DNA from 3 places in the Embleya sp. NPDC050493 genome. Region 3 is predicted to be linked to each of the others. Evidence: riboswitches for the same ligand, from Rfam matches in the RefSeq annotation. Region 3 holds a riboswitch; each other region holds the start of a gene.
The links. A riboswitch is a leader RNA that binds a small molecule or an ion and turns the genes downstream of it on or off. The one in region 3 is predicted to bind cyclic di-AMP.
Positions count from the first base shown of each region.

Region 1: it holds a riboswitch for cyclic di-AMP, as region 3 does, so the genes downstream of both, ACIBM5_RS28455 (NlpC/P60 family protein) here and ACIBM5_RS08950 (transglycosylase family protein) in region 3, are expected to answer to the same signal.
Region 2: it holds a riboswitch for cyclic di-AMP, as region 3 does, so the genes downstream of both, ACIBM5_RS15780 (transglycosylase family protein) here and ACIBM5_RS08950 (transglycosylase family protein) in region 3, are expected to answer to the same signal.

Region 1 covers NZ_JBITHP010000016.1:197,998-204,252, reverse strand. The annotation lists gene ACIBM5_RS28475 (hypothetical protein) at 28-606, opposite strand; gene ACIBM5_RS28470 (PspC domain-containing protein) at 671-1,960, opposite strand; gene ACIBM5_RS28465 (PspC domain-containing protein) at 2,094-3,350, shown strand; gene ACIBM5_RS28460 (LuxR C-terminal-related transcriptional regulator) at 3,347-4,027, shown strand; gene ACIBM5_RS28455 (NlpC/P60 family protein) at 4,124-5,245, opposite strand; cyclic di-AMP (ydaO/yuaA leader) riboswitch at 5,255-5,435, opposite strand; gene ACIBM5_RS28450 (hypothetical protein) at 5,734-6,090, shown strand.
Region 2 covers NZ_JBITHP010000006.1:368,395-374,649, forward strand. The annotation lists gene ACIBM5_RS15755 (PucR family transcriptional regulator) at 1-563, shown strand, start outside; gene ACIBM5_RS15760 (SDR family NAD(P)-dependent oxidoreductase) at 678-1,463, opposite strand; gene ACIBM5_RS15765 (Tm-1-like ATP-binding domain-containing protein) at 1,621-2,865, shown strand; gene ACIBM5_RS15770 (phosphoenolpyruvate hydrolase family protein) at 2,867-3,691, shown strand; gene ACIBM5_RS15775 (EthD family reductase) at 3,785-4,120, shown strand; cyclic di-AMP (ydaO/yuaA leader) riboswitch at 4,315-4,506, shown strand; gene ACIBM5_RS15780 (transglycosylase family protein) at 4,507-5,235, shown strand; gene ACIBM5_RS15785 (DUF6421 family protein) at 5,764-6,255, shown strand, end outside.
Region 3 covers NZ_JBITHP010000003.1:492,483-498,737, forward strand. The annotation lists gene ACIBM5_RS08945 (glycerophosphodiester phosphodiesterase family protein) at 1-480, shown strand, start outside; gene ACIBM5_RS08950 (transglycosylase family protein) at 666-1,943, opposite strand; cyclic di-AMP (ydaO/yuaA leader) riboswitch at 1,976-2,209, opposite strand; gene ACIBM5_RS08955 ((Fe-S)-binding protein) at 2,657-3,844, opposite strand; gene ACIBM5_RS08960 (FAD-linked oxidase C-terminal domain-containing protein) at 3,841-5,406, opposite strand; gene ACIBM5_RS08965 (IclR family transcriptional regulator) at 5,522-6,255, shown strand, end outside.

The DNA.
Region 1 (6,255 bases), on a different contig from region 3:
GCCCCCGCTCCGTGCGTCGCCCGGCGGCTACTTGGTCAGGTCCACGGTCGGCGGCCCCGGGTCCTTCGGGCGCTCGTCCTCGACCACCGGGCCGGGCACGACGCGGGCCTCGGCCTCGACCATCCGGTCGGGCTCGACCATGTCGTCGGCCTCGACCACCGGGTCGGCGACGACGCCGTCCTCGGCCTCGACCACCGCGACCGCGTACGGCTCGTCCTCGGCCGCACTGGACGCACCCGGGCGGGTTTCGTCCTCGCCCGCACCCGGCGCGCCCGCTCGGGGCCGGTCCCCGCCCGCCGCACCGCCGCCCGGGTACGACCCGACCACGGCCTCCCCGGCCGGGTGAGGCGCGGTCGGCGCGAACGTGGTCGCGGACGCCGGTCGACCCATCGCCGCCGCCGGCGCGGGTCCACGCGACGGCAACATCGCCCACAGCGCTCCCGCGAGGCCGGCCAGGCCCACGCCGATCGCCGCGGTGGCCAGTGTCCACTCGGGGCGCACCGTCAGCGTGCCGGACGCGCGCAGCAGGTAGGCGATCGCGATGCCGGCGAAGACCGTGCCCGCGATCAGCGCCATCGGGTCGAAGCGGTACCTGTTCGGCCTCATCGGGACTCGCCCTCCATCCGGGTCACGGTCGTCCGCCGGGTCGTCGGGGTGTCGATCGACGCGCTCATCGAGGCTCCCGCCCGTCGTCCCCGTCCAGCACCTCGACCTCGCCGACGCCGACCTTCAGGTCGAGCGTGATCGTGCCGCGGCCGGGCCCGACCCGCGGGGCGGTGGTCTCGATGCGCTCCGGCCGGTAGCCGTCGTCCCGGCCGGTCGGCGTGCGCACCCGACCGAGGTCGACGCCGCCCTTGAACACCACCGTGACGTCGTCCGGCACCCAGACCTGGATCTGTCCGGCGCCGATCCGGGCCTTGACCGTCGCGCTGCCGCCCGGCCCGAGGTCGAGCCGGCGCAGGTCGATGTCCATCGCGCCCACGCCCAGGTGGTACGAGGTCGGCAGTGCGGCGACCGTGGTGGGCCGGTAGGTGCGCTCGCCCGACGGACCGGTCAACGGCACGCTGATCGCGGTGATCGCGGCCAGCATCGCGGTGAGGGCGAGCGCGGGCAGGATCAGCAACCGCGCCCGGCCGAACCAGCTGCCCGCGAGCAGACCCAGGCCCACGATGCCGAGCAGGATCGCGAGCGCGACGGTGAACGTCACGTCCACGGCGCCGGTGTGGTCGAGCACCCACAGCAGACCGCCCGCCATCGTGGCCACCGAAAGCGTGGCCAGGGACACGTACGAGCGCGGACGCCTGGGCCGGTGCGGAGCCGGTGGCGGCACGGGCCGATCCTCGCCCCCGGACGCCGCCCCCGCACTCGCACCCGGCACCTGCCACCACATCGGCGGCCCGGGCACCGTCGCGCCGTCCGGCCGGACGTCCACCGGGGCCGGGGCCGCCGCCATCGCCGCGGCCCCGGCCGCGCCGACGGCGGCCTGCTGCTTCTTCTTCGTGTCGGACCACACCATGAACAGCACCACGGCGGTGATCATCAGCAACGGGACGGACCGGCCGAAGCCCGAGTCCAGGTAGGTGAAGAACAAGGCGACCCCCATGACGGCGACCACGGTGGCTGCCGACGCCCCGTAGTCGAACTTCCCGGAGAGGATTCGGCGCAACATCGGCTGCTCCTCCCCGCGGGCCGGGATCAACAGCCAGCCCAGGCTGTACACCAGTACGCCCACCCCGCCGAAGAGCGAGAGCACCGCGAACACGATGCGGAAGATCACGGGGTCGAGGCCGAAGTGTTCGCCGAGGCCACCGCACACGCCCGAGACCATCCGGTCCTCGGTGCTGCGCAGCAGTGGGGGGCGAATCGTCGTCGTGGGCGCCGCGGACGACCCCGCAGGGCCGCCCGGGGCGCCGCCGGCCCGGTCGCCGGCCGAGATACCGGGTTTCGTGTCGTCGTTCATGGGTCCATCGTGGCGCCCGCGGAGCCCGCTTCCCATCGGGCTCCGCCCTGGCGCACCCCTGGTTCGACCCTGAGGACGAATCAGGGTCGGGCCCTGATGCGTACGCTCTTGCCGGCGTGTGACGATCGGTCGTGTGACCGCCGTTTACCCCCCGCCCGCCGCGCCCGTCCGGCCCGCGCCACCGACTCCCCGGCTCCGCCGCGCCTCCTCCCACCGGCTCGCCGGCGGCGTCGCGCGCGGCCTCGCCGAACACCTCGGCGTCGAGGTGCTGCTGCTGCGGATCGCCTTCGTCGCGCTGGCCTTCTTCGCGGGAATGGGGATCGCGCTCTACGCGGCGTTCTGGGTCTTCGTACCGCAGGGCGGGGCGGCCCCGGCCGTGCGCGAACGCGGGCGGGAGCGGCACCAGGCGCTCGCGATGATCATCGTGCTGATCGCGGCGACCATGCTCACCGGCGTGGGCGCGACCACGAGCGGGACCAAGGTCGGCGACTGGATCTGGCCGCTGCTGGTGGCCGGCCCCGGCGTGATCCTCTTGTGGCGCCAGGCCGACGAGTCGCAGCGCAACCGGTGGTTCTCGCTCGACGGCCGCAGCCGGGTGGCCGGCGCGCTGCGCACCGTCGTCGGCGCCGTGCTGGTACTGGCCGGCCTGGTGTTCTTCTCGTTCGGCCGGGGCGGCATCGGCGACGCGCTGGCCGCGATGCGCGGGGCCGGGCTGCTCCTGGTCGGCCTGCTGGTCATCTTCGGCCCGTATCTGCTCCGGCAGACCCGCGAACTGGGCGTCGAGCGCCGGGCCCGGATCCGGGCCCAGGAGCGGGCCGAGGTGGCCGCGCACGTGCACGACTCGGTGCTGCACACGCTGACCCTGATCCAGCGCCAGGTCGAGGACCCGCGCGAGGTGGCCCGGTTGGCCCGCGCCCAGGAGCGCGAGTTGCGCGCGTGGTTGTACCGCCCCGACGGCGAGGAGCCGGACCGCACCTTCGCCGCCGCGCTGCGCTCGACCGCGGCCGAGGTCGAGGACGCGCACGGGGTGTCGATCGAGGTGGTGTGCGTGGGCGATTGCCCGGTGGACGACAAGCTGGCCGCGCTGGTGGCCGCCGCCCGCGAGGCGATGGTCAATGCGGCGAAGTACGCGGGCGGAGCGGCGATCGCGGTGTTCGGCGAGGCCGACGAGGACACGGTCACGGTCTTCGTGCGCGACCGCGGACCCGGTTTCGACCCGGAGACGGTGCCCGCCGACCGGCTGGGTGTGCGAGAGTCCGTGATCGGGCGCATGCGCCGCAACGGGGGCGCCGCGCACATCCGCAGCGAACCCGGTGAGGGCACCGAGGTCGAGCTGGAGATGCGCCGCGCCGACGCCGGCCGGGCCGCTGTGGGAAGGACGAACACGTGAACGCCACCGAGAGCAGCACGGAGTACCCCGAGGGGACGGCCGCCCGTACCCGGGTGGTCCTGGTCGACGACCACCGGATGTTCCGGACCGGCGTGCGCGCCGAGATCGGCGAGGCGGTCGAGGTGGTCGGCGAGGCCGACGACGTCGCGAGCGCGGTGGCGGTGGTCACCGAGACCCGCCCCGAGGTGGTGCTCCTGGACGTGCACCTGCCCGGTGGCGGCGGGGTCGAGGTGCTGCGCCGGTGCGCGTCGCTGATCCCGGCCGTGCGCTTCCTCGCGTTGTCGGTGTCGGACGCCGCCGAGGACGTGATCGGGGTGATCCGCGGCGGGGCCCGGGGCTACGTGACCAAGTCGATCACCGGCGACGAGCTGATCCGGGCGATCGGCCGGGTCGGCGAGGGCGACGCGGTGTTCTCGCCGCGCCTGGCGGGCTTCGTGCTGGACGCGTTCGCGGCCACCGACGTGCCACCGATCGACGAGGATCTGGATCGACTCACCCAGCGCGAGCGCGAGGTGCTGCGGCTGATCGCACGCGGCTACGCGTACAAGGAGATCGCCCGGCGCCTGGTCATCTCGGTCAAGACCGTGGAGACCCATGTGTCCGCCGTACTACGCAAGTTGCAGTTGTCCAACCGGCACGAGCTGACCCGCTGGGCGACCGACCGGCGACTGGTCTGACCCCGGCGCACGCGGAGCACGAAAAACGCCGGCGTCCTCCCCCGGAACGGGTCCGGGGGAGGGCGCCGGCGAGGTCTCTACGCGCGACCGACGGGTCTAACCGGGTCGAACCGCCGCGTAGAACGGCATCGAGCCCACCGGTGCGTAGGTCACGTTCTTGCCCGGCCGCGGGGCGTGCACGATCTGCCCGCCGCCGACGTAGATGCCCACGTGCGAGTTGTCCGGGTAGTAGAACACCAGGTCGCCCGGCTGGAGCGCGTCCTTGGAGATCCGCGGACCGTCGTTGACCTGGGTCCAGGTGGTCCGGGTCAGGCTGACGTTCGCGGCCTTCCACGACGCCTGGGTCAGCCCGGAGCAGTCGTAGGAGTCGGGGCCCACGGCCCGGGGCGAGTACGGCTTGCCGATCTGGGCCTTCGCGAACGCGACCGCGGCCGCCGCCCGACCGGACACGGGGACATTGGTCGCCGGCGGCGGTGTGTCCGGCTTGTCCCGCGAGCTGCGGTCGTTGCCGGCGCGCGTCGTGTCCGTGCTGCCCGCATTACCCGGGTTACCCGTATTGCCCACGTGCTCGTCGGAGTCGAGCACTTCCTTCTTCTGCTGCTCGGTGAGCGTGTTCAGCAGCCGCTGGGCCTCGGCGAGCTTGGCCTGGATCTCGGTCTTGTTCTTGTTCAGCTCGGTCCGCAGCTTCTCCAGCTCGGCCAGCTGCGAGGAGGCCTCGGTGCGGTCCTGCTGGAGAACCCGGGCCTGCGCCGCGATCTGCTTCAGCTTGGCGGCCTGCTGACCGTCGAGCTGGGACATCATCTGCGACTTCTGCAGGAAGCCCTCGGGGTCGCCGCTGAGCGCCAGCGACAATGACGGCGGCAGACCGCCGCTGCGGTACTGGTTCGCCGCCAGGACACCGATCTGATCACGCAGAGCGTTCAGCGCGGTTTGTTCCTCGGTGATCCGGGCCTGCGTCTGGTTCGCGGTGCCCTGCTGCTTGGTGATCTGCTCCTCGACGCCGTTGGCGGCGTCGGTGGCCTTGATCACGTCACTGTGCAGCCGGTTGACGCGTTCCTTGGTCTGCTGGAACGACTGCGCGGGATCCGCGCTCGCGGTGCCGGCAAAGGTCATCACGCCGGTCATCGTCGCGGCGGCCGTGACCACGGTCGCTGCGGTACGCACGGCGGTGCGCGGCTTGGGCTTGCGGTGCTGCCCGGGTCGACGTTGGGACGCCACTGGTGGCGAGTCTCCTTCCTCGGCCGCCTACCGGGTTAGCTGACGGGTTCGGGCGGAAGAAGGCGCCCTACGGTGCCGAGGCACCGATTCACCCCAGGGACTGCGAGGGTCCCCGGTTCCGGCTTCCCATCACGATGACTGTGGTCACCCACTGTCACCGAAATGCGTCCCCGAATTCGGCGGTGGCGATCGTGTCGACCGGGTGGCCGACGTCGAGCCGATCGCCTGTCGCAGAACACTAGTCACAGAAGTATCACGATCATCACCACCAACCTTCGCATTGCCAAACCTTTACCAATCTCGCCGTTTCCTTCTCCGTGTATCAAGGGATAAGGCGCCTGGATTCCCGAAAGTCGATCTTGGACCGGTTTGGCGACTGTTGATCGCTTATAGCCCGCCGGAGAGTAATCGACCCGTGCCGGCTAGGCTGCCGGGCAACAATCGCGGCTTCCCGGTGCCGCGCGACGGTCGACGAGGAGTTGTACGACGTGGACGTTCTGCGGCAGATCCTGCTGGTCCTGCACATCGTGGGTATCGCGTCCCTGCTCGGCGGCTTCCTCACCCAGATGTCCGCGCTGCGCACCGGCGACGGGCGGATCGTGCCCGCGATGACGCACGGCGCGCTGACCATGCTGGTCACCGGCCTGGCCCTGGTCGGCGTGGTCCAGGCGGGTCTGGACGAGGACGTGGACAACGCCAAGATCGGCACCAAGCTGGTCATTCTGCTGGCCATCCTGCTGCTGGTCTGGGGCAACCGCGCCGCGGACCGGGTGTCCTCCAAGGTGCTCGTCGCGATCGGACTGCTGACCGTGGCGAACATCGCCATCGCGGTCATGTGGACCTGAGACCCCGCCGACAACTCCGCCCACCGCCGGCCCGAGCCGAACCGCCCGGGCGAGCGACGCAGGTCGGCGGTCCGAGCGACGCCGCACCCGGTACACACGACGGCGCCCTCCACGCGGAACGAATCCGCGGGAGGGCGCCGTCGAGGTTTTTCGGGCGACCGGTGG
Region 2 (6,255 bases), on a different contig from region 3:
CGGAGACCGGGTCGGGCGCGGTGGCGCTGATTCCGGGCGAGGATCCGCCGAAGGGGGACGGCACCGAGTCGGACCCCACCACCCGGCTGCTGCGCGAGCGGCTGGCCGCGCCGGCGGGGACCACGGCGGGCGGCGTGCGGGTGCGGATCGGGGTGAGCGCACGGGTGGCCCGCGCGGACGGGCTGCGCGGCGCGTTGGAGGAGGCCTGGCACGCGGGCCGGATCGCGGGTACCCGGCCCGGTCGGGTCGAGGTGGTCGGACACGCCGAACTCGCCTCGCACGTGGCGCTGTTGGCGGCGGTTCCGGAGGACGTGCGGCGGGCGTTCCGCGGCCGGCTGCTGGAGCCGCTGCGTGTGTACGACGCGTGCCACCAGGCCGATCTGGTGGGCACGCTGGGGGCGTTCCTGGACTGCGACGGGTCCTGGACCCGGTGTGCGGCGCGGTTGCACGTACACGTGAACACGCTGCGCTATCGGATCGGCCGGATCGAGGAGTTGACCGGGCGCCGGCTGGCCCGACTGGAGGACAAGGTGGACTTCTTCCTGGCGCTCAAGCTGCGCTGAGCGCGCGCTCACGGCGGGCGGGGCGCGCGGTGCGGACCGCCGCGGCCGCCATGACGGCCACCGCCGTGACGGCCACCGCCGTGACGGCCGTGAGCCGCCGCGGGCCGCTGCGGGTCAGCCGAAGGAGACGCCCGAGGTGACCGGGGTGATCGTGCCGGTGATGGCCCGGGCTCCGGAGGAGGCCAGGAACGCGACCGCGTCCGCGATGTCCTCGGGTCGGGTGATCCGGCGCAGCGCCGACGACCTGGTCATCTCGGCGCGTACCGCCGCCTCGGGCACGTCCCGGCGCGCCGCGATGTCGGCGATGTACGCGGCCAGTTTGGCGTTTTCGGTGTAGCCCGCGACGACCACGTTGACCCGCACGCCGTCCGGGCCGACCTCCTTGGCCAGCACGCCGGAGGCGACCTCCATCGCGGCTTTGGTCGCGGCGTACGCGCCCAGGTTCACCAGCTTCGCGCGCGGCGCCTCCGAGCTGATCTGCACGATCGACCCGCCGCCGACCGCGCGCATGTACGGCAACGCGGCGCGCGAGACGGCCAGTACGCCGAGCACGTTGATCTCGAAGGCCCGCCGAAACTCCGCCGGATCCAAGTCCTCCAGCCTCCCGGACGGGTTGTAGGTCGCGACGTTGACCACCACGTCCACCCGACCGAGTTCATCCGCCGCGGTGTCCACCAGCGCCCGGCACGCGGCCTGTTCGGCGAGGTCGGTCGGTACCGCGATCACCCGACGGCCCGTCAGTTCGCGGATCTCGTCCGCGAGTCGGCGCAACGGCTCGGGCCGTCGCGCGGCCAGCGCCAGATCCGCGCCGGTGCGGGCCAGAGCCAGCGCGCAGGCGCGCCCGATGCCGTCGCCCGCTCCGGCGACGATTGCGACCCGTCCGTCCGGTTCCTCCGCCATCGATACCTCCGTGACGTGCCAAAACTTCGGAACTCGTCCCCCGTCCTACCGCACGGTGCTTTCAATCGCCATGATCATCCGGTTGGGTTACTGTGCGCGGCCGTTCGCCGCCGAAGCGTCAACCCGGCAAGCCCTACCGACCCCACCGGAGGCACCGATGCCCACCGTCGTACTGATCGGAACGCTCGACACCAAGGGATCCGAATACGCGTGGTTGGCCTACCGGCTGCGCGCCAGGGGAGCCGAGGTGGTGTTGATGAACGTGGGCGTGCTGGGCGAGTCGCTGGCCCAGGCCGACGTGCAGGCGGCCGACGTCGCGGCGGCGGCCGGCACCGATCTGGTCGACCTGCGCACCCGGGCCGACCGGGGCGCGGCGACCACCGCGATGGCCGAGGGGGCCGCGTCCATCCTGCGCGAGTTGTACGAGCAGGGCCGGGTGGACGGTGTGCTCGCGATGGGCGGCTCGGGCGGGTCGGCGATCGCCTCCCACGCGATGCGCGCGCTGCCGGTGGGCGTGCCCAAGCTGCTGGTCTCCACGATGGCGGCGGGCGACGTGTCGCCGTACGTCGGCGCGGTGGACGTGACGATGATGTACAGCGTCGTGGACATCGCCGGGATCAATCGACTCTCCGAGCGCATCCTGGGCAACGCGGCGGATGCCATCGCCGGCATGGCGGGCGGTTACGCCGAGGATCGCGCGGCGGTCGCGGGGGTGACCGGCGAGGGCCGCCCGCTGGTCGCCGCGTCGATGTTCGGGGTGACCACCCCGGCGGTGGACGCCGCGCGCGAGCGGCTGACCGAACTCGGCTACGAGGTGCTGGTCTTCCACGCCACCGGGGCGGGCGGCACGTCGATGGAGAATCTGGCCGAGGCGGGCTTCCTGGCCGGGATCCTCGACCTGACCACCACCGAGCTGGCGGACGACCTGGTCGGCGGAGTGCTCAGCGCGGGCCCCGAGCGGCTGACCGCGGCCGGGCGGATGGGGCTGCCACAGGTGGTCAGCGTCGGTGCGCTGGACATGGTCAACTTCGGCCCGCGCGACACCGTGCCCGCGCGGTTCGAGGAGCGCCGGCTGTACGTGCACAACCCGACGGTGACGCTGATGCGCACCACCCCCGCGGAGAACGCCGAACTGGGCCGGCGGATCGCCGCCAAGCTGGTTGCCGCGACCGGCCCCACCGCGCTCTACCTGCCCCTGCACGGGGTCTCGGCGATCGACGTCGAGGGCGCGCCCTTCTACGATTCCGTCGCCGACAAGGCGCTGTTCGACGAGCTGCGGGCCGGGCTCGCGGGCAGCTCCGTCGAGGTGCACGAGGCGGCGACGGACATCAATGATCCGAAGTTCGCCACGGCGGCGGCGGATCGACTGCACGAGATGATCACGAAGGGACGCGTGGACTGAGATGAACGGACGCGAGGCGCGGGGCCGACTGCACAGGACGGTCGAGCAGGGCGGCGTCGTGATCGGCGCGGGCGCGGGCACGGGACTGTCGGCCAAGTGCGCCGAGGCCGGCGGCGTGGACCTGATCATCATCTACAACTCGGGCCGCTACCGGATGGCCGGTCGGGGTTCGCTCGCCGGACTGCTGCCCTACGGCGACGCCAACGCGATCGTGGTCGAGATGGCGGGCGAGGTGCTGCCGGTGGTCCAGGGCACCCCGGTCCTGGCGGGCGTGTGCGGCACCGATCCGTTCCGGATCATGCCGCACTTCCTGGACCAGCTCGCCGCGATGGGCTTCGCCGGTGTGCAGAACTTCCCCACGGTCGGCCTGTTCGACGGCGTCTTCCGGCAGAACCTGGAGGAGACCGGGATGGGCTACGAGCTGGAGGTGGAGATGATCCGGCTGGCCGCCGAGCGCGGTCTGCTCACCGCCCCCTACGTCTTCGACCCCGAGCAGGCCCGCGCGATGGCCGCGGCGGGCGCCGACATCCTGGTCCCGCACCTGGGCCTGACCACCAAGGGCAGCATCGGCGCGACCACCGCGGTCACGCTCGACCAGGCGGTGGAGCGGGTGCAGCAGATGCGCGACGCGGCGGCGGAGGTGAACCCCGACGTGCTGGTGCTGTGCCACGGCGGGCCGATCGCCGAACCCGAGGACGCCGCGTACGTGCTGGCCCACACCACCGGCGTGGTGGGCTTCTTCGGCGCCTCCAGCATGGAACGGCTGCCCACCGAGGTGGCCATCACCGACCAGGCGCGGGCGTTCAAGAACATCGCCCTTCGGTAGCGCACCGCGCCGGACCCATCCGGGCACCACACGCCGGACGCACAGGCACCAACGGCAGGACGCACATCCACCACACGACCGTGAGGAGTCGGCGTGTACAAGCTGACCGTGCTGTATGGCCACCCCGAGGACCCGGCGGCGTTCGACGCCTATTACTGGGAGAAGCACGTGCCGCTCGCCCGCACCATGCCCGGGCTCACCGGCTGGACCATCGGCAAATGCGAACCGGACCCGTCCGGCGCGCAGCCGCCCTATTACCTGGTGGTCGGCCTGTACGCGCCGTCTCGCGCGGGTATCGAGGCGACCCTGGATTCGCCGGAGGGGCGGGCCACGGTGGCCGATGTCGCCAATTTCGCGACCGGCGGTGCGACGTTCCTCTGGGACGAGGAACGGGTAGTCGTACCTGTGGAGCTGCCCGCGACGGAATAGCTCGTCGCTGAAGCACGGGTGACCACGCGGCCGCGCACCGTCGACGCCGGCACCGTGACCTGCAGGGATGGCGACAAATCGGGCAAATCAGTGTTATTCCTCCCTATGGGGGACCTCACAAATCACCCGAAATGTTTGCCAACCCGGCGGAGCGGTGCGTAGCTTCGTGGTTGTTCGCACAAGCGGACTCCCCGGGCGGTACGCCGAATCCTGCCGCCGCCCGAGGGATGCAGTCGATATCGACTGGCGGCAGGAGCGGGGGAACCGAGTAAGTGCCGGCATCGGCCATGTCGATGTCTGGGGTGAAGCCATGCCTGTTCCAGGCGAGGCCGGGCCAATCGTCCGAACCCGACAGCTAACTTCGCAGGCGCCCGACGAGGTAATCAATGACCTTCCGTGCCATCACCGCTCCCGTTCGCTCGCTCTCTCGTGGCCGTCGCGCCGGCATCGCCGTCGCCGCCGGTGCGGGTCTCGTCCTCCCCCTCGTGGGCATGGCGGGCAGCGCGAACGCCGCGTCCTCGTCCACGTGGGACGCGGTCGCGCAGTGTGAGAGCACCGGCAACTGGAGCATCAACACGGGCAACGGCTTCTCCGGCGGTCTGCAGTTCACCCCGAGCACCTGGAACGCGTTCGGCGGCAGCCAGTACGCCTCCAGCGCCGCGCAGGCGACCAAGGACCAGCAGATCGCGGTCGCCGAGCGGGTCCTGGCGAGCCAGGGTCCGGGCGCCTGGCCGGTCTGCTCGCAGAAGGCCGGTCTGGGCAAGGGCGGCAACGCCTCCGCCACGGCCGACTCGTCGACCACCGGCAAGACCAAGAGCAAGGTCGAGCCGAAGGCCGCACCCAAGGCCGAGTCCGTGACCGAGAACGCGCCGAAGACCTCCGACGGCAACGCGCCGAAGGTCCGGGTGCAGCCGAAGCAGGACGCGCCGAAGTCGGCCGCGACCAAGCAGGCGTCGGGCTCCGGCACCTACACCGTCAAGGCCGGTGACACGCTGTCCGAGGTCGCCGCCAAGCTCGGCGTCAAGGGTGGCTACAAGGCCCTGTACGCCGCCAACGCGGGCGTCATCGGGGGCAACCCGAACGTGATCGGCGTGGGCACCCAGCTCGCCATCTGATCCAGCGTCACGACGTAGGCCCCGCCGAGTACTTCGGCGGGGCCTACGCCCGTGTCGCGACCGGCGTCGGGGCGGCGGGACCGGGGTCGGTCGGCGGGCCGCCGGCATGGTGCCGCGCGCATGGTGCCGCGGGCATCGGGCCAGGGACATCGGGCCGAGACATACGGGATCGCCGGATCGGGCAGTGGGAGTGGAGGCGGATCCGGGGCATCGCCGGACCGACTGTTCCACCAAGCGGAATCAGCATTCCGTTCAGCACGGCAGACCGTAGGGAACCGGCGGATCGACGGTCGATGGCCACGGGCGTGGCCGGCCGGGACGGCCGAATCTCGTGTCCTCCGGCAGGTGCGGGTCCTCGATTTCACGGGTGTGCCGATTCGGGCACCGAGATCCAGGTCTTAATCTCAACTTATTCGGGCAAAACGTACCCACGACGATAAGATTGCGTTCGAAAGGGCCTTGCGGCGTTAAAATCTTTTGACATAGGTTCGCCTGACCGTGGTTCCTGCTTTCTCCTGAGAGGGTTCCATGTCGAACATGACCCGCGTAGCCGTCCGTACCGCCGTTGATCACCCGCTGTGGCTCGAACTCAAACGATCCGTCGCCGACCTGCGTCCGTTGCAGGCCAAGGACGGTTCGATCGAGCCATCGGGGCATGCGTCCGCCCGGGCGCTGGTCGCCGAGATCACCTCCTCGATCACCGGGCTCGCTCCGCTGTTCCCGCACGACGAGGCGTACCTCGACGCGGTCGTGGCCGATTTTCGGCGTTGGTCCGCGGAGGACTTCGGCCGTCCCGACTTCCTCGACTCGCTCGTCGCGTTCCGCCCGGAACAGGATCGGCGCGACGGCCTGGAGCACCTCGTGGTGTTCCCGATGACCACCCAGAACGGCAACCCGACCCGCAATGTCGAGGCCGTGCTGCTGCGCGTGGTGTGGCCCCAGTGGCTGGCCGACCTGGAGGCCGGGCGCTACGACAACGCGATGTTCGTGCCGATCGCGTTCGTCGACTTCACCGACGGC
Region 3 (6,255 bases):
CGGGCCGGGCTGTTGCGCCAGGTCACCATCCAAAGCTTCGACTGGGGCGCGCTCAAGCGCATGCGAGAGGTCGAACCGCGGCTGCCGCTGGTCGCGTTGACCAACTACGACTTCCTCCAGGTCGGCAAGCCCGGCGCCTCGCCCTGGCTGGGCGGCCTGGACATCGACGACTTCGGCGGCGATCCGCTGCGCGCGATCGCCTCGTTCGGCGCCACCACGTTCTCACCCGTGCACGGCTTCCCGCAGAACGGCAAGGTCACCGACCCGGACTACCGCCCTTACGTGACCCGGGAGATGGTCGCCCAGGCGCATGCGAGGGGCATCAAGGTCGTGCCGTGGACCATCGACGACCCGGCGACCATGGCCAAGCTGATGGACGACGGTGTGGACGGGCTGATCACCGACTACCCCGATCGGGCACGGGAGTTGCTGGCCGCACGCGGACTGCCGCTGCCCAAGCGGTACCCGGCACGCGGCTGATCGACTCGGCCCGCGGGGCTTCGGCGGGCGCGGGGATCCAGGCGTCCGCGGGGGTCTCGGCGTCCGCAGGGGTGCGGACGCGCACGTGGGCCGGGCCCGTCGACGCGTGGTCGACGGGCCCGGCCCTGGTACGGCTACCGCAGAGTGGCTGTCGCCGTGCGGTTACTGCCTGAGTGACGCTCGGATCAGAGGTTGACGCCGTGCGCGCGCAGGTAGCTGACGGGGTTGATGCCGCTGCCGTAGTTCGGGGTGGTGCGGATCTCGAAGTGCAGGTGCGGGCCGGTCACGTTGCCGGTCGCACCGGAGAGGCCGATCTGCTGACCGGTGCTCACCGTGGCACCGGCGCGCACGCCGATGCTGGACAGGTGCGCGTACTGCGAGTACTTGCCGTCCGCGTGCTTGATCACGATCTCGTTGCCGTAGGCGCCGCCGTTGCCGGCCTTGACCACGGTGCCCGAGGTGATCGCCTTCACCGGGGTGCCGGTGGAGGCCACGAAGTCCTGGCCGGTGTGGCTGCCGCTGGACCACATCTTGCCGCCGACGCCGAACGCGGTGCCCAGCGAGCCGCTCACCGGGGCGACGTAGCCGGACGCGTTGACCGCGGTGCTGCCGGCCTTGGCGGAGGACGCCTTGGCGGCGACCGGGGCCTTCTCCTTGACCGTGGTCTTCGGCGCGACCTTCACCGACGCCGAGGGCTTGGTCTCGGCGACGGTCTCGGTCTTGGGCGCGGCCTTCGGCGCGACCTCGACCTTGGCGGCGGCGGTGGCGGTGGCGGCGGACGCCTTGGCCTTGCCGGACAGCGAGAGCTTCTGGCCGACCTGGATGAGGTTGGGGTTGCCACCGATCACGGAGCGGTTGTCGGCGTACAGCTTGTGCCAACCACCGGCGATGTCCTTGTCGGCGGCGATCTTGGACAGGGTGTCACCCTTGACCACGGAGTACGAGGTGGTGGTCGACGCGGGCTTCGCGGCGGCCGGGACGACCTCGATCTTCGGGGCGGGGGCGGTCGCCGGCTTGGACTCGACCGGCTTCTCGGCGACCTTGGGGGCGACCTTGATCGAGGTCTTGGCCGAGCCGGAGGACTTGGTGGTCGGCGAGACGGCGGGCTTGGCGCCGCCCTTGGTCAGACCCGCCGGGCCGGAGGTGTTCGGCCAGGCGCCGGGGCCCTGCACGGCCAGGACCTTCTCGGCGATGGCGATCTGCTGGTCCTTGGTGGCCAGGTCGGCGCGCGGGGCGTACTGCTGACCGCCGAACTCGTTCCAGGTGCTCTGGGTGAACTGCAGGCCACCGTAGAAACCGTTGCCGGTGTTGATGTGCCAGTTGCCCGAGCTCTCGCCCATGGCGACCTTGTCCCAGGTGGAGACCGAGGCGGCGTTGGCGGTTGCGATACCGGTGATCAGCGGGGCGGCGACGATGGCGCCGGCCATGCCGAGGGTCAGCGCGAGACGCGTCTTCTTGGGCATGCGGGCAGGGGTGATGAACGACTGCACGAAGATTTTTCCTTCTCCCACGCCTACGAAGTGAGCTGTCGGATTCGGGCTGGAGAGTCTCGCCCGGCCGTGTTCGACCCTCGAATGAGAGGGACGGGCACGGCTTCACCCCAAGCCGTCCGCATGGGCGTCTGTGTCACAGACGCCCGGGACGGCATTCCACTTGGTTCCCCCGCTCCTGCCTTTCGGGTTTCGTACCGTGGCCTCGCTCCGGCGGCAGGATTCGGCGAACCGGGAGACCATTTCGCCGAGCACCGGACCGGTGTGGCGAAGCACCAAGCTACGCACACCCCCGGCGCGGAACCAAACATCACGATTCGCCGAAACCGAAGAATCGGGTCTTAAGGGTGGAATAACGGGACTTAAAGTCCCGATCTCCGTACGCATTGTGCCCGAAATGCTCACTCAATGTTTACCGGTGAATCGCAGAGGGTGAGAATCCGGGAAACTCGGTTCACGGTGTGTGCGAGCTCCTGACGAACGGTATGCACGATGTGACGTGCGTCATGCGTCGGCAAAGTATTGTCCGAATTACCCCTATATGGCCGGTGATTCTTTGGGCCGAGCCTGGTGCCTGCCGTGTCTGCCGTCCCTGCCGCATCGGGCCGGCGGCGGGAGCTGGTACGGCGCACGCGGCTCCCCCTATGAAGTTGCGTGCGCCGCATCGGGCCCCGGCTCCCCTGGCCTCAGCCCGCCATCGGGTCGCCGGCCGCGGGGGTCGGCGGCGCGTGGAACGCGGTGAGGAACTCGGCGAGGTGCATCGCGCGCACCCGCGACCCGCGCCGACGCAGGCCGGTGCGCAGTTGGCGCAGGCAGCCGGGGTTGACCGCGATCACGACCTCGGCGCCGGTCGCCTCGATCGCGTCGAGCTTGCGGTCGAGGATGCGTCGGGACGCGGCCGGCCGCAGCAGGGCGTACGTGCCGGCCGCGCCGCAACATTCGGCGGCGCCCGGGGTCTCCACGAAGTCGGCCACTCGCGCGAGCAACGCCCGCGGCTCGCGCCAGACGCTCAGGCCGTTGCGCAGGTGGCACGAGTCCTGGAGGGTGACCTTGATCCGGTGCCCGGCCGGCGCATGCGCGGTGAGCGTGGCCGGGTCGATCGCCTCGGACAGTTCGGCGACCCGATCACGGCCGATGACGTCGGCCAGGTGCGCGGCGCAGCCGCCGGAGGTGGTGACGATCCGGCCGGGCAGCCGCTCGCCCAACCGGCGGGCGAGCGCGCGTCCCTTCTTCAGCTCGCCGTTGTGCGCGTGCAGCGCGCCGCAGCAACCCTGGTCGTCGGGTACCGCGAGGCCGGGCAGCAGGGTGCGTGCGGCGCGGGCGACCTTGGGGAACATGGCCCGTTCGAAACAACCGAGCATGAGCGAGGCACCCGTGCCCGCGTCGGGGTCGGGCGCGGGCACGGAGGTGCCGGACGCGGAGGACGCCGGCGGTGCGGTCGCGGCCCGCTCGGTCCTTCGTCCGGACTTCGCCGGATCGTGTTTCGCTCTCCCGGCCGGCAGCACGAAGCGCCCCCATCCCATGACTCGCACCACGGGGGGCATGCTCACCACGACGGTCAGCAGCCGGGCGAGCGGCGGCCTGCGCCGGCCGCGCCACTGGTGCTCGCGCCATTGTTCGAGCAGCGAGCCGTACGGGACGCCGGCGGGACAGACCGGTTCGCAGGCCCGGCAGCCCAGGCAGGCCGAGGATTGTTCGAGCAGGGTCGGGTCGTCGGCGTCCAGACGGCCGGTCTCCAGGGCGCGCATCAGATTGATCCGGCCGCGCGGCGAGGACGCCTCGTCCCCGGTCTCGGCGTAGGTCGGGCACGCGGGCAGACAGAAGCCGCAGGAGATGCAGCGGGAGAGTTCCTCGGGATCGAACACACCGGTCATGAGCCGAGCTTTCCGGGATTGAGGATGCGGGCGGGATCGAAGGCCGACTTGATCCGGCGCAGCAGATCCAGTTGCTCGTCGCCGAGCTGGGCCCGCAGGTGGGGCAGCTTGGCGGCGCCGACGCCGTGTTCGCCGGTGATCGTGCCGCCCAGTTCGATCGCGGTGCGGAAGATGTCGTCGAAGGCGGCGTGGGCACGCTCGATCGACTCGGTGTCCTGCGGGTCGGCCACCACGCAGGTCGGGTGCAGATTGCCGTCGCCGGCGTGGCCGAAGGTGGCGATGGTGACCGTGTGTCGGTCCGCGATGGCGTCGATCCGGTCGACCATCTCGGCGATCCGCGGGCGCGGGACGGTGGCGTCCTCCAGGATGGTGAGCGAGCCGAGTCGGGACAGCGCGGGCAGCGAACAGCGGCGTGCGGTGAGCAGCGCCTCGGCGCCGGCGACGTCCTCGGCCAGGGTCCACTCGCTTGCGCCGGCCCGGTCGCACAGGTCGGCCATCCGGGCGAGGTCGCGGCGCACCGCGTCCGGCGCGCCGTCGTCGCCGAACAACAACAGTGCGCCCGCGTCCGTACGCAGGCCCAGGTGGGCGAAGTCCTCGACCGCGCCGATGCAGCGCCGGTCCAGGAACTCCAGGGTCGCGGGCACGATGCCGGCGGAGAGGATGTCGGCGACCGCACGGCCGGCGTGGGCCAGGTCGGGGAAGTAGGCGATGCCGGTGCCCGTGTCGGCGGGCGCGGGCAGCAGGGCCATGGTGATCTCGGTGATCACCGCGAGGGTGCCCTCCGACCCGGTGAGCAGCCGGGTCAGGTCGTAGCCGGCCACGTCCTTCCACAGCCGGCCGCCGGTGCGGATCACCTCGCCGGTGGGCAGCACCGCCTCCAGGCCCAGCACGTAGTTGCGGGTGACGCCGTACTTGAGTCCGCGCAGCCCGCCCGCGCACGTGGCCACGTTGCCGCCGACGGTGGATACCGTGCGGCTGCCCGGGTCGGGCGGGAACAGCAGGCCGTGTTCGGCGACGGCGCTCGCGAGTGCGGCGGTGGTCACGCCGGGTTGCACCACGGCGAGCAGCTCGGCGGGGCTGACCTCGCGGATCGTGTTCATCCGGGTGGTGACCAACACGATGCCGCCGTCCAGGGCGACGGTGGCCGCGCACAGGTTGGAACCGGCGCCGCGGGGGACGACCGGGATGCGGTGCTCGGTGGCCAGCCGCAATACCGCGGCCACCTCGGCGGTGTCGGCGGGAAAGACCACGGCGTCCGGGAGCCGGTCGAACAGGGGCGTGGCGTCGCGCGCGTAGGGCACGAGATCACCGGCGGCGTGCCGGACGTGTTCGGCGCCGACGATCGCGGCCAGGCGGTCGATCAGGTCCGTGGACAGGGGCATGCGACGTGCTCTCTCTCGGGTGGGGCGGGTGGATCCGGCGGGCATCCGGTCGGCCGGGTCGGCGCGCTTTCCGCCGACGAAGACGCGGCAGCCCTCCTCCGGGAAGCGGCGGGCGGCGGCGAGGCCGATGCCGCGGCTTCCGCCGCCGACCGGCACCCGCTTGTCGACGAGTCCGCGCAATAGTTCCCCTCCGTGGGCTCCGATGAGCCGGGACGGTATCAGCGTTGCGCGAAACGGTCTATCATTCCGTTGTGCGGAACGACGTCCCATTATTGCCTCGTCACTGGGGGGTACCTTGACCGGCACCAGCGATTCGCCCGTGATCAGCGTGGATCGGGCCCTGCGGATCCTGATGCGTATGGGGGAAATGCCCCGAGGCATCACCCTGGAGGAACTCGCGGGTGATCTGGACCTGCCCAAGAGCACGCTGCACCGGCTGCTCGGCGCGCTCAAGTACCGGGGTTTCGCCGCCCAACCCGAGGTCAACGGCCCGTACTTCATCGGCAGTCGGCTGCTGGCGACCGCGTTCCGCTTCCACGACGACATCGACCTGCGCTCGATGGTGCATCCGCTGCTCGCGGAGCTGCGCCGGGTGACCGACGAGACCGTGCACGTGGCGACCCTGGACGCCGGCGAGGTGGTCTACCTGGACAAGGTCGAGGCCTCCGGGGCGATCAAGCTCTCGTCCGTGATCGGCGGCCGAAATCCCGCGCACAGCACGGGAGTCGGCAAGGCCCTGCTGGCCTGGACGTATCCGACGGACGAGGCGCTGCGGGCCTGGGCGGCGCCACGGCTGCCGCTGCGCGCGGCGACTCGGCACACGGTCACGTCGGTGCCGAAACTGGCCGCCGAGCTGGAGGAGGTGCGGGCCCGCGGGTACGCGACCGACCTGGAGGAGAACGAGGTGGGGCTGCGGTGTGTGGCGGTGCCGCTGTTCCTGGGCCGGTCGGCGCCGGTGGCCGCGATCAGCGTGACCGGGCTGAAGTCGCGGATGACCTCGGCGCGGATGGCGGAGCTGGCCGAGGCACT